3 regions of the Idiomarina sp. X4 genome follow, and region 3 is predicted to be linked to each of the others. Evidence: predicted binding sites of a transcription regulator. Region 3 holds the regulator's gene; each other region holds the start of a gene.

Region 1 (4,215 bases), 1.3 Mb from region 3:
GGCAATAAGAGTCAGGGCGCCAGAACCAAAGCTTTAGCGCAGTTTAAAGCAGGGAAGTTACGTGTTTTAGTCGCAACCGATATTGCTGCACGCGGTATTGATATCGACGAATTACCACATGTAATAAATTTTGAACTACCACAAGTTGCTGAAGACTATGTGCATCGCATTGGACGCACCGGCCGTGCCGGCAGCGAAGGCGAAGCCGCTTCTTTAGTTTGCGTTGACGAACATAAGTTGCTACGCGACATTGAAAAACTGACCAAAAATGAGATACCGAAAGAAGTGGTTCCCGGCTTTGAACCGGATCCAAGCATAAAACCGGAGCCTATACAAAAACCAAGAGGCAACCGCCCAAATAATTCACGCCGCGCACCGAAGCATAAGCGTCCGGCGACACGGCGCTAATAACTTTACTGGTAGCTGGCTTTACTTTAAGAAATCCAGCCCACCCGTTACTGCAGCCACCTGAGCTTCAATACACTGCTCAGGTGTCGCTTTCGGGCTATCAGGATAAACCTCTGTTGTCGTAGCATACTCGGCGTTACTGAAGCTAATACAGAGCCCTAACTTTGAGGTTGGCAGTAAAATAACACCGCGTTGAGCAATATCTTCACCAATCAGTTTATTCTCTTCGTCAGCGTCGGCTATGTGTGTGACTTTCTCGACAGAGTCCAGTACCGCTTTTTGAAAGTCAGGGTAAGGCTTCTCTGCATTACCGACTAAATAAAAGCCGTCAGGAATATTCCAGTTGGTGTTCACAGTACCGTCCATTGCCGCTTTTGCCGGACGGAACTCACTGTTGTCAGTATCGGTAGTTTCATGCAGGTCGATGTGCGCCAAAATATCTACGTCCAAACCAGCAACATATTTCATAATATGTGCGCACTCACCTGCCGGAGACTCAGCAACAAATGAACGGTTAGGATCAATAGCGGCCGGGTTCCATCGGTTAATGGTTTCATAACCCCATGGACTTAAACATGGCGCAACAACGACATTAAAGTCCTCGGCATAACTATTGGCTTTGGTTTCAATAAAACGCAGCGCGCCATGAACCCCACTTGTTTCATAGCCATGCACACCGCCAGTGACTAATACCGTTGGCTTACTACTGTCCCAGCTCTTGGTTTTCACTGCGAACAACGGATAAGTAGCGCTCTCATAAGCCAGTTCACCATATTGCTCAACGTCAAAATCGTTTTTAAATGCTTCTATTTTACTAACGACATCATCAAAATATGAACGCTTTTGAGTTTGCTCCGCTAACCATTGCGCTTTTTCTTCTGCACCCCACGGCTTACCCGGAGTACCAATGTGGTAAATCGTTTCTTGCGTCATAGTCTGATCCTATCCATTACTTCTTTGAAAGAGGCAGCTATACTACCAAAATCTTCACAAGCACCAAAGCTACGCCGCTTTAGTCGACTCTTTACTTTCTGCTTTATTGTCAGCTTTCTCTGTCGGTGCTTTTTCCGCTTTCGGCTTTTTCGGTTTCTTAGCGCCCAGAGCAATTAATACATTTTCTCGTTCTTTCGCTAAAAACATCGCCATATCTTCAAGCTGTTTATCGTCAGTAAAAAGTTCGCTGCCCTCTATCAACGGCGTTAGCGCTTCTGCCATATCCAACATTTTATCGTGTGCATCGGCTTCGGCTTTCGAGGTAAATGTCATTTTTTCGGCTCCATCGCGAATCACTACGTATTGGGTTACTACAGCCATGGTTATGTCCTTTGCTGAGGTTTACAGATACTGGTTATTTATACAGTTATCAGTAAGTAATTGCAATAGTAGCCACATTCGCTAAACTGCGCACTCTTACTAAAGAGTATCACTACAGGAACATAGCCCGCCCCATGACTCAGTTTTCCAAAGCGCAAGTTCAACTGGCTATTTTTGCAATGGCTATTGGTAGTTTTGCTATTGGTATTGGTGAATTTGTCATTATGGGGTTACTACCCGATGTTGCCGCCGACTTTAGCACTGACACGAGAACAACCGGGCACTTGATCAGTCTGTACGCATTAGGTGTTGTTATCGGTGCACCGCTTATTACTATCCTCTTCGCGCGCTTTCCGCGTAAACCTATGTTACTGATACTGTTATTTGTTTTTGCTATTGGTAATTTTGCCAGTGCATCGGCGGACAATTACTTCTTGCTGCAAGTTTTAAGGTTTCTGACTGGCCTGCCTCACGGTGCGTATTTTGGTATTGCCTGTTTAGTCGCCGCCGATATGGTACGCCGAAATCAACGAGGTATGGCAGTTACTATGGTGATGATGGGCCTTACCATTGCGATTTTGATCGGCAACCCTCTTGCCACCTGGCTGGGACAGCTTATCGACTGGCGCACGGTCTACCACACCGTTGGCACGTTAGGGTTAGTTGCATTGGTTATGATTGCACTTGTTGTGCCACAACATCCGAACGAACAAAGAACCTCCGCCCGAGGTGAAATGAAAGCCTTGCAGAATCCTCAGGTTTGGTTAACCCTGGCAATTGGCGCCATCGGTTTTGGTGGGATGTTTGCCGTATTAAGCTACATAGCGCCTACGCTGATTAACGCAACAGGACTCGCCCCCCACTGGATACCGGTTGCACTGCTTATTTATGGTATCGGGTCGCTAGCCGGCAGTTTAGTGGGAGGCTGGGCTGCGGACAGAAGCCTTAAGTTAACGATAGGTGGCTCGCTTGCTTGGTCTGCGGTTGTGTTAGGTGTTTTTCCGTTTACCCTTGAAAGTATCTGGAGCATCATGCCAATGGTTTTATTACTGGGTAGTGCCGCGGCTCTTGTGCCGGCTCTTCAGGTTAGGCTTATGGACGTCGCCGGAGAAGCACAGACCTTAGCCGCATCGCTGAATCACTCAGCCTTCAATGCTGCAAACGCACTTGGTGCATGGCTTGGCGGCTTGGCTATTGTTTCACCACTAAGCTGGCAAGGCACCGGCTGGGTTGGCTGTGGCTTATCTTTAGCAGGCCTGTTGCTATTCTGGGTTACTAAAAAACACAGCCGCAAAGTACCGGATATTATCAGTCTTTAACTTCACCGCTGGTTGTCAGCTCCTGCAGCTCTTCGTCGGGCTTGGCGTATGACAAGCGTGCTGCCCGTGAGGTCAAGTGGTAACCATCTAATCCGGAAATGGTCATAGTACCGAGACCTTCAATGTCGATATAGCCATCACTTTGCACTGCATCCTCCTGCACATCTACCCAACGCACTTCGCCAACGATAAGCGCCGTGTCGTTGTGTTGTATCGGAATAATTTCAACCAACTGCATACCAATACGCAAAGAACTTTCAGCGACATAAGGTGCATGGAACCCATCCATAAACTCAGGGGTCAAGTCACAAGCGTCAAACTCGGACTGCTCTCTGGGATAGCGCGCTGACGTTTGATGGGCTTGTTTAAAAAAGCTCTCGCCAACATGATTAATAGTATACACACCACTTTCCTCGATATTCTCCCAGGTGTGCCTTGTCACTGACTGTGGACGCATGACAAAGCCAAGAAACGGCGGGTTGCTTCCAAGGTGCACAACCGAACTCACAATAGCCAGGTTATCCTGCTGGCGCCGATCGCGTGTACCTATAACATTGGCACTCTTAAAGCCAGAAAGACAGTTCACAAACCGGGCACGATCCCTGTCTTTCATTTGGGCTAAATCATTCTGTTTATAGTGTTTCATAGTGACCTCAAAGTTTACCTCTTATCTGTATTACGCAGAAAAAGCCACTTTTGATCGTTTAAAAAAGTCTTTACAAAAAACATTATTGCGAACAGTTATCATTTGCGTTAACTTATTTTCAGCAACAACAAAATGGGAAAGCGATAAAAATGAAAAATGCCTACACTGGTTACTTTAGCAGTCAGGGAAACCTGCAAAAAGCCACCCAGTACCTACAACAGAAGAACTATTGCAGCGTCACTTCGGTGCTGTTAGAAGCAATTGAAGATGCACGTTGCGCCGCAGAAGAAGCCGCTTTGACAGCCAATGCAATACAAACCTACACGACGGCGTCTATTTTACTCATCGCTGTTTATATTCGGATTAATAAGCCGCTTCTCGCTCAGGAAAGACAAGAAAGTGCAAACCGGCAACTTCAACAATGGCGCACCAATACGGACTCCATACAAATTAATGAGTTGTGCCGCTACTGCTGCCAGTTATTGATTACCGGGTGTCAGCACTCTCGCTGTGTTGGACACTACACTC
Region 2 (4,215 bases), 290 kb from region 3:
CTACCTATGGCTCGCATAGTATCCAGCAGTGGCTGTTCGCGTTCTGCGGCCATCACCACACCGGTTGCACAGACCACTTTTGCATGCAGCGACTTCTTAAGTTCCACTAGTGCGCTGAATGTTTCACTGTCATCGGCCTGATAGTGACGTTCATACAATAGCCAAAACCGTGACGACCAGACGCTGCTAAGCTTTTTCCCAGTTGCCACTAATTGCGGTTGGCGAAGGTCAGGAAGCCATAATAATAGGCACTCACCAAAACCAGAGAAGAAATCATCTATGCTTGCCTGATAGTGACCCTTCTTTGAGCGCCCCCGAAACTCGGTAATTTTCTGACTCAACTCAGCATAGGCGTCCCGGGTTGGCGCAATAACAACAAAAGTGCCGTAATCAGCAATACGAAACTCGCTGCCTATAATCAGTTTAATGTCTCGCTGCTGGGCTTCTTCGTAAGCTTTTACCACCCCAGCAACAGAGCACTCATCGGTAATGGCTATAGCGGTGTACTCCAATTCATCCGCCCGGCGCACTAAAGCTTCCGGCGCAGCGGAAGAGCGCAGAAAACTGTAATGACTCAGTGCATGTAACTCTGCGAACGCCATAATTCAGCCTCACGTTTCACCGGCAGCTCAGCTAAACCAGCCCTGCAAATACCAATGGCCTGACTCATAGAAAAGCCAACCTTTGCGATGCTGTGTATCCATCGCTAACCAGTAATCCCGCTGTATAGCCTGAGAGTCCCACCAACCACAATGTTTTCTTTCTGGTCCTGCCTGTAAACGCCATTCATTCAAATTGACTGGCTGCGGCTCTCGTTGTAACCAAAGAGGTCTCTTAATTGGCGTTATAGAGGGCGCTTGGGAACGGCAGGGTGGTTGTCGACATTCATTAAAACCGGGTCTGGGATCATCGCTAATGGCCGGGGTATAAACCGCACGCTCGCCCAGTTTCACCTGTAACTTGCCAATAAGCGGAAATAAGCTCTGGGTATCCTGAGCCTCATGAAAAAAGTGCTGACTTTTTGCACTCAGTTGCGAGAACTCGGATGCCTTTAAAGAAAGCTCCAAAACAGGAGCGGCTAAAGGCGAACGCTCCATTTTCAGTTGCAACAATGACCAAAAGCTATGAGCGCGCCAACTGGCCGTAGCTGTTGATACACTCAACTCTGTACAGTGGTTATCCCGTTGGAAAAGTTGAAACGTGATATGTTGAACCGCCTTTTGGCGTTGGTATAAAAAGCTCTCCAAGTCATTAAGCAAGCGTTTCATAGGGAAACGCAAGCCTTGCCAATTAGAGACCTCTGAGACTAAATCGATTTGTTGAAAGAAGTGCTCTGATGGCTCATAAAAGTGATTCGCCCGCTGAATGTTCAGGTCATCTCTTAACGCTTGCACATACACCAATGTGTCTTTTCCGAACTGACGGCCAATATCACTAGTGGGAATAGTCAATAAATCACCAATGGAAAAAATACCCACCGATAAACAGTTCCGAATTATTTTATTCGGCAACCCGCTATTTTTTATGGACAAATCTTTTAACTGACGCTCGGCTTGCGCTTTATTAATAACCAGTGGTGTGTTTGCCTGAGCCAAAACTCTGGCTGCTAGTGTATTCTTCGCAACGGCTCGCTGGCACAGGAAACCCAACTGTTGAACGGCCAAGTTCAGTGTTCTGACCGTATTCGACAAACCTCCATACAGCTTTTCGATGCTCTTCAGCTCTAGGTATATTCCTTGTGGCGGATCCAAAATCAATTTCGCCGCCCATTGATAAAGGTGATCGGCGACCGCTGAAAGGAGCTTTTCTTCTTTTTCTGCTTCATACTCTTTCAGTAACAACGCCTCATAAAGTGCTATTGCCATAACACTGGAAATGCCGCGACTGACACCGGCCTCTTGCGCAACCAAATTAGTTTGTTCAATAAGAGATTGTCCATTTTTCACCCGGTAAAGCGCTACCGCCTGTTTTGCAAATTCAGGCTGAGATATCAGTAAGTTATCCAGCTGTAATTGGGGGAAATGACAATATAACCACATTACTTCAACTCTATATTCTCAACCGGCCAACCCGACTTGCGCTTTAGAATGTCCAGAGCCAGGCCACCTTCCGTTAAGCGTACTGCTAATCGGTTACTATAGGGGCGAGCCTCAAGATGATCGCTAAATTCAGTAATTACTATGCCCGTCTGCCCGGACTCCGCCGCTTTATACCAACGTCGAACGTTTGAAGCTGTCGTTTCTTTTTGCGAAAGCCAGGCAAAAGCCATGGTGTTTTTGGTTCGCAATATCTGCTCAAGTGCCCAGCACGCATCACTCTGTTTGGCTTCAACCACGATATGCATCGCATCACCTAAGTCATGATAATGAAGGCCAGCCGCGGACAACTGCGCTGGTGGGTTCACCCAGAATACAGCGAGCCCCTGTTCAATAGCTTGTTGCACCAACGGCAACAACAACCGCTGTTCAGAAAATGGGTCATTCAATTGCCACTCATGCAAACCGGGAGTTTGCCAGCCGCCACCTAACAGTTCATCAAGCTTTGAAAAACCTGTTTTTACATAGCCGGTCGTTTGCTCTGCTTTTGTCTGCCCTTGCCAAACAACCCCTTGTTCTATGAGTCGCTGTAGATTTGGCTGCATACTAACCCCTCAATACTGTACATATATACAGTATCATTATTTTTTACCCTTTCGCAACAGACATAAAGCACGGCTTAAGTTATTATTTCTGAAACTATTCACTTTTAGGAAGGCACCAGTAAATATGCTGACATCGTTACTTATTCCCTTCAGAGTCGTCGCTCACTTGCTGTGGGGAGTTATCACAACCGCTATTATTGGCGTTTCGATTATCGGTGTTGGTGTTTTCAAAATTCTTTTGCCTTTTCCTGTAACTCAGCGTTTGTGTTCAGCCGCTGCTAACGGTCTATTCCGCATCTGGGCTTACTGTATGTCAATGATGTTCCAACTGACTCAACGCATGGAATGGCATATAAAAGGCGACTTAGATCTTCACGAAAACGGCTGGTACATGGTCATGGCAAACCACCGCAGCTGGGTGGATGTGCTTGTGCTGATGCACCTCACTCGCCGCCATATGCCAACACCCCGCTTCTTCCTGAAATCTCAGCTTATGTGGATACCGGTTATCGGTTGGGGCTGCTGGGTTCTAGACATGCCTTTTATGAAGCGCTACTCAAAGGAACTGATAAAGAAAAAACCTCATCTTAAAGGCAAAGATATCGCAACCACGACACGCTCGTGCGCTAAATTCCGACATATTCCGACAACCGTCGTTAATTTCTGCGAAGGTACTCGTTTCACACCAGAGAAACATAAGAAAAAGAACAGCCCGTTTAAAAATCTACTTCCTCCAAAAGCGGGCGGCACCGCCTTTTCTATGCAAATCATGGGCGAACAGTTTGAGGCCATTTTAGACGTCACTATTGTTTACCCGGGTAACGACTCGCGTCCCGTTGTTTGGCATTTACTCACCGGGCGACTCAAAAACGTTTATGTGGATATCAAAACGCTGCCGGTTACAGCAGACTTAATTGGCGACTACGCTAATGACCCAGAGTTTAAAGAGCACTTTCAAAACTGGCTTAACTTGCGTTGGCACGAGAAAGATCAAACCATTAGTGCTATCCGTAAAACCATCACGGAAAACCGATAAGGAACGTTGCAATGGACTTTAAGTTTATAAAGCAATGGCTGGAAAGTATGGGCATCGAGAACAATTTACAGGGACTCAGCCTGGTCATCGGTGTCACTATTATCCTGGTCGCAAGCTATATTACTTACACGATTGCTCGCTGGGTGTTTGATCATGCAATTGAACGCGCCTTACGAAAAGCGCCGGAACGCTGGTATCGCGCACTAGTCGATAGCGGATTCTTTAAGCGTTGTGCTAACTTAGCACCGGTCGTTATTATTAACAGCTTTATTCCGGTTCTGTTCACGGGTGACTTCGAAAGCTGGCAGTCTCCGCTCCAAACCGCTGTTGGTATTTATCTTACCTGGGTTATCACTAGTATTCTGACCTCTATTGCTAACTTTGTGTCGATAGCTTACGACTACACGCCAAAAACACGAGACGTGCCAATAACAGGCGTTATCCAGGTTGTTAAATTGGTTCTGGTGCTAATGGCCATTATTATTACCGTGGCTATTATCATGAATAAGTCCCCCATGTACTTACTCAGCGGTTTCGG
Region 3 (4,215 bases):
GGTAAGTAGCGACTTCCATAATGTGTTCATAGCCCAGGTAAACTGGGACTAGCGATACCGGACGTTGCTGGTCGCGCAGCATTCCTTGCACAGTCATCGCCAGCATGCCAGTTTTCGGTGGCAGTAAGCGGCCTGTTCGTGAGCGTCCACCTTCGCTAAAGTATTCGACGGGGTAACCTTTTTGGAATAGCCAGCACAAGTACTCACGGAATACGGCAGAATAAAGCTTGTTGCCGCGGAAGCTGCGGCGTATAAAGAATGCGCCACCACGGCGGAAGATACCGCCAACCGGGAAGAAATTCAGATTAACACCGGCGGCGATGTGCGGTGGTACCAGGCCTTCTTTATAAATGACATAACTCAGTAGTAAGTAGTCCATGTGACTACGGTGGCACGGCACATAAATAATTTCGTGCCCTTGTTGGGCCAAACGACGTATGCGCTCCCCGCCTTTTACATGGATCCCGTTATAAATGCGATTCCACATCCAGGTCATAAAGCGGTCCAGCAGGCGTACCAGCGTTGAGCTGTAATTTGCGGCAATTTCATCGATGTAAGAAAGTGCTTTCTTGCGAGCCTCTTCTTCACAGATTTTCTTACCTTTCGCTTCGTCTGCCACGGCCTTTTTAAGCGCTGGTGTGTTAATTAACTGCGCCATGAGCTCTTTGCGATGACTCAACTTCGGTCCGGCAACCGCATGGCGCATACGAACAAAGTGAACGCGGGCAACACGCGCCAATTTATGGGCTATGCGCATATCAGCGCCGTAGTCATGCGCCATTTTTCCAAGACTCACACTACGTGATAAACGCAGTAACACATGACGACCTGAGAAGAGTACCAACCAGAATTTACGAAGCGCCCCCGGATTGTCGAGGTCGCCTGTCATGGCTTTACCGGCTGTCGCTTCCTGACCCGCCTGACGTCCCCAGAACACACCGGCAGGTATCAGCTGCAAATCGAGCTTAGTATCGTCTTTATGCAGCTTTAATAATTGATGAAATTCCTTCACGGCCTCTTCAGAAGTTTCATTGGCAAACTCTTCCAGGTACATGACCCGACTGTATTCCTTGCCATTCACTTCAAGTGGCTCGAGCGGATCAGGCAGGCCGCGCTTTTTCGCCGCACGCTGCAATATGGAAAGATCCGCTGAAGATGTCGAGCGCATAACGTAAGCCACCGGCTTTTGTACCGTGCTGTTGTGATCGGTTTCATCGCCGTCCCAAATTTCTTCGAACCGTGTTAGCCAGCGTAATGGATACTTCAACACCGCATAAAAAGGGCTTTTTTTGCTCATACATCGACCTCTGTTTTAAACAGAGCTATAGGATACCAACTTAAAAAATAAAAGTCGTTGATGAAATGACTTGCGAAATGAAAATACCTGTATATACTCACAGTATCACTGTACATAAACACAGGTTCGAATATGCGCCCTTTAACACCGAGACAGTCTGAAATATTAGAGCTGATTAAAGACAACCTGCACGCGACTGGTATGCCACCAACGCGCGCGGAAATCGCGTCGAAGCTTGGCTTTCGTTCTGCCAACGCAGCAGAAGAGCATTTAAAGGCATTGGCGCGTAAAGGTGTTATCGAAATTATGCCGGGCATGTCGCGTGGTATTCGGTTAGTTGGTGACGACTTTGATATCGCTGAAGGGCTGCCACTGATTGGTCAGGTCGCTGCCGGTGAGCCATTGCTGGCTGAAGAGCATGTTGAAGGGCATTACAAAGTCGACGAATCATTATTCCAGCCTGCCGCCAGCTTTTTACTAAAAGTAAACGGCATGAGCATGAGAGACATCGGCATTCTCGACGGCGATCTACTCGCTGTGCATAAAACGGAGCAAGCGAGAAACGGCCAAGTCATTGTTGCTCGGGTAGAAGACGAAGTGACGGTAAAGCGCTTTGAGCGCAAAGGACGCACTGTCTTATTACATCCGGAAAACCCAGATTTCTCCACCATCACCGTAGACTTAGCGTCACAAGTATTCGCTATTGAAGGTCTGGCGGTTGGTGTTATCAGAAACGGAGCTGCATTATGAAGACTCAACAAAACACGAAATTACACCACCCTGGTTTGTGGAAAGCTGCACCTACGGATATTAAATTTGAGCCGGAAGCTCATACGGAATCGACAGAATCGGACGCATTATCACCCGCTGTTCAAAATGCTTTACAACAAAAGCCAAGTGAGTGGGTCACTGTTATCGGTGGGGACAAAAATGTCATTGCTGAACTTATTGAATCAGGCGTTGCGGAGCACCAAATTCGTTGGTTACGCAGCCATTCTGCGGAGCGTTGCGAATGGGCATTAGAGCAAGCATTGCTGGCCGGAAACAGCAGCGTGGTTATTGCCTACCTTGACTCTGTGTCAAGCCGCACCTGGCAGCGCGCCAAAATGGCCAGTAAGTTAAGTCGCACTCAATACTTCCTGTTTGATAAAAACACACTAACATCCCACCTCCACTAAATCCTCGTTAGTGTGTTTCTTCCTTGATAGGCTGCTTCGGCAGCCTTTTTTAACAGATCCGCTCATTTATTAACCATTTGTTTGATTTGATCTGGATCTTTCTTTGTAAATTAGTTAATAAATGTACTACCCGACTATAAAAATATTATAACAACGATAATTATAACAAAGAGTCTGTGGAGAAAGTGATTTCTGGGGAGATGCTGTTCCTTTTTCTGCTTACCTCTTTGTTCTTCGAATTTTGATCGGAATTAGTCTTTCGGTCTCATTGAAGAATAAGAGGAGAAGTCACGTGAAAATGAAGCCTCTGTGGGCACTGTTGGCTATGTTGAGCTTACCTGCGAGCGCGGAAAGCCAACTCAACCTAACCAAAGGTGTTACCGAAGTCAGTAACCGGGTATATGACCTGCACATGACGATATTTTATATCTGTTGTGCCATTGGCGTGGTCGTATTCGGTTTAATGTTCATTTCGATGATTCGCCATCGCAAATCGAAAAACCCTAAACCAGCGAATTTCCATGAGAACGTAAAAGTTGAAATTGCCTGGACCATTATTCCACTCCTCATTCTTGTGGGTATGGCCATTCCGGCAACAACAACACTGATTGCTATGGAAGACACCTCAGAAGCCGATGTCACCATCCAGGTAACAGGTTCTCAGTGGAAGTGGCACTACAAGTATTTCGAGAATGACGTTGAGTTCTTCAGCCGCTTAGCGACACAGCAAGAGCAGATCAATAATAAGTTCACTAAAAGCGAAAACTACCTTCTGGAAGTTGATCGTCCATTGGTTATTCCTACCGACAGAAAAGTTCGTTTCCTAGTGACTTCGGACGACGTTATTCATAGTTGGTGGGTGCCTGACTTTGCCGTTAAAAAAGACGCTAACCCTGGCTTTATTAACGAGACTTGGACCAAAGTCGATGAACCCGGGATTTATCGCGGCCAATGCGCTGAGCTTTGTGGTAAAGATCACGGTTTCATGCCGGTTGTAGTTATTGCAAAAGAACCCGCCGAATACGAAAAATGGATAACCGACATTGAAGCGAAACAAGAAGCCGCTCGCCAGCGAGAACAAGAGCTGCTCTCTATGGAAATGTCGAAAGAAGAGCTCATGGATTTGGGTGAAAAAGTATATAACAGTACCTGTGCAGCTTGTCACCAACCTAACGGTCAAGGTGTCAACGGTGTATTCCCTGCACTCGCGGGAAGTGGCGTTGCCGTTGACCCTGAGGCGAAATCAAAACACATCGACATTGTTGTTAACGGTGTATCCGGAACGGCCATGCAGGCATTCGGACAACAGTTAAGCATGCAAGAGCTCGCTGCGGTTATCACCTACGAGCGTAATGCCTGGGGTAACGAAACCGGCGACCTTATTCAGGCAGCCGACATCAACAAAGTCATGAATCAATAAGGAGACGGTGATGAGCACAGCAGTCGAAGCAACACATCACGACGCACACCACGATCATAAGCCGTCTGGTATTGGTCGCTGGCTATTTACAACCAACCATAAAGACATTGGCTCAATGTACTTACTGTTCAGTTTGACAATGTTCTTTGTGGGCGGCGCAATGGCAATGGTGATTCGCGCCGAATTATTTCAACCGGGTCTGCAACTCGTTGATCCACATTTCTTTAACCAAATGACCACAGTGCATGGATTGGTCATGATTTTTGGCGCCGTTATGCCAGCCTTTACTGGTTTGGCCAACTGGATGGTACCAATGATGA

The links. The regulator LexA, encoded in region 3, represses DNA repair genes until DNA is damaged. The targets are predictions, from matches to a motif close to TACTGTATNNNNATACAGTA.
Region 1: the regulator LexA is predicted to act here: its motif matches at 1,751-1,770, upstream of CWC33_RS10525 (YebG family protein).
Region 2: the regulator LexA is predicted to act here: its motif matches at 2,655-2,674, upstream of CWC33_RS05750 (ImuA family protein).

What each region holds. Positions count from the first base shown of each region.
Region 1 covers NZ_CP025000.1:2,171,165-2,175,379, reverse strand. The annotation lists gene CWC33_RS10535 (DEAD/DEAH box helicase) at 1-408, shown strand, start outside; gene CWC33_RS10530 (M14 family metallopeptidase) at 430-1,341, opposite strand; gene CWC33_RS10525 (YebG family protein) at 1,411-1,722, opposite strand; gene CWC33_RS10520 (MFS transporter) at 1,857-3,041, shown strand; gene CWC33_RS10515 (flavin reductase family protein) at 3,031-3,687, opposite strand; gene CWC33_RS10510 (hypothetical protein) at 3,837-4,215, shown strand, end outside.
Region 2 covers NZ_CP025000.1:1,193,819-1,198,033, reverse strand. The annotation lists gene CWC33_RS05760 (error-prone DNA polymerase) at 1-602, opposite strand, end outside; gene CWC33_RS05755 (Y-family DNA polymerase) at 630-2,039, opposite strand; gene CWC33_RS05750 (ImuA family protein) at 2,039-2,641, opposite strand; gene CWC33_RS05745 (acyltransferase) at 2,766-3,677, shown strand; gene CWC33_RS05740 (mechanosensitive ion channel family protein) at 3,689-4,215, shown strand, end outside.
Region 3 covers NZ_CP025000.1:899,592-903,806, forward strand. The annotation lists gene plsB (glycerol-3-phosphate 1-O-acyltransferase PlsB) at 1-1,297, opposite strand, end outside; gene lexA (transcriptional repressor LexA) at 1,430-2,047, shown strand; gene CWC33_RS04320 (SOS-response cell division inhibitor) at 2,044-2,475, shown strand; gene coxB (cytochrome c oxidase subunit II) at 2,774-3,895, shown strand; gene ctaD (cytochrome c oxidase subunit I) at 3,906-4,215, shown strand, end outside.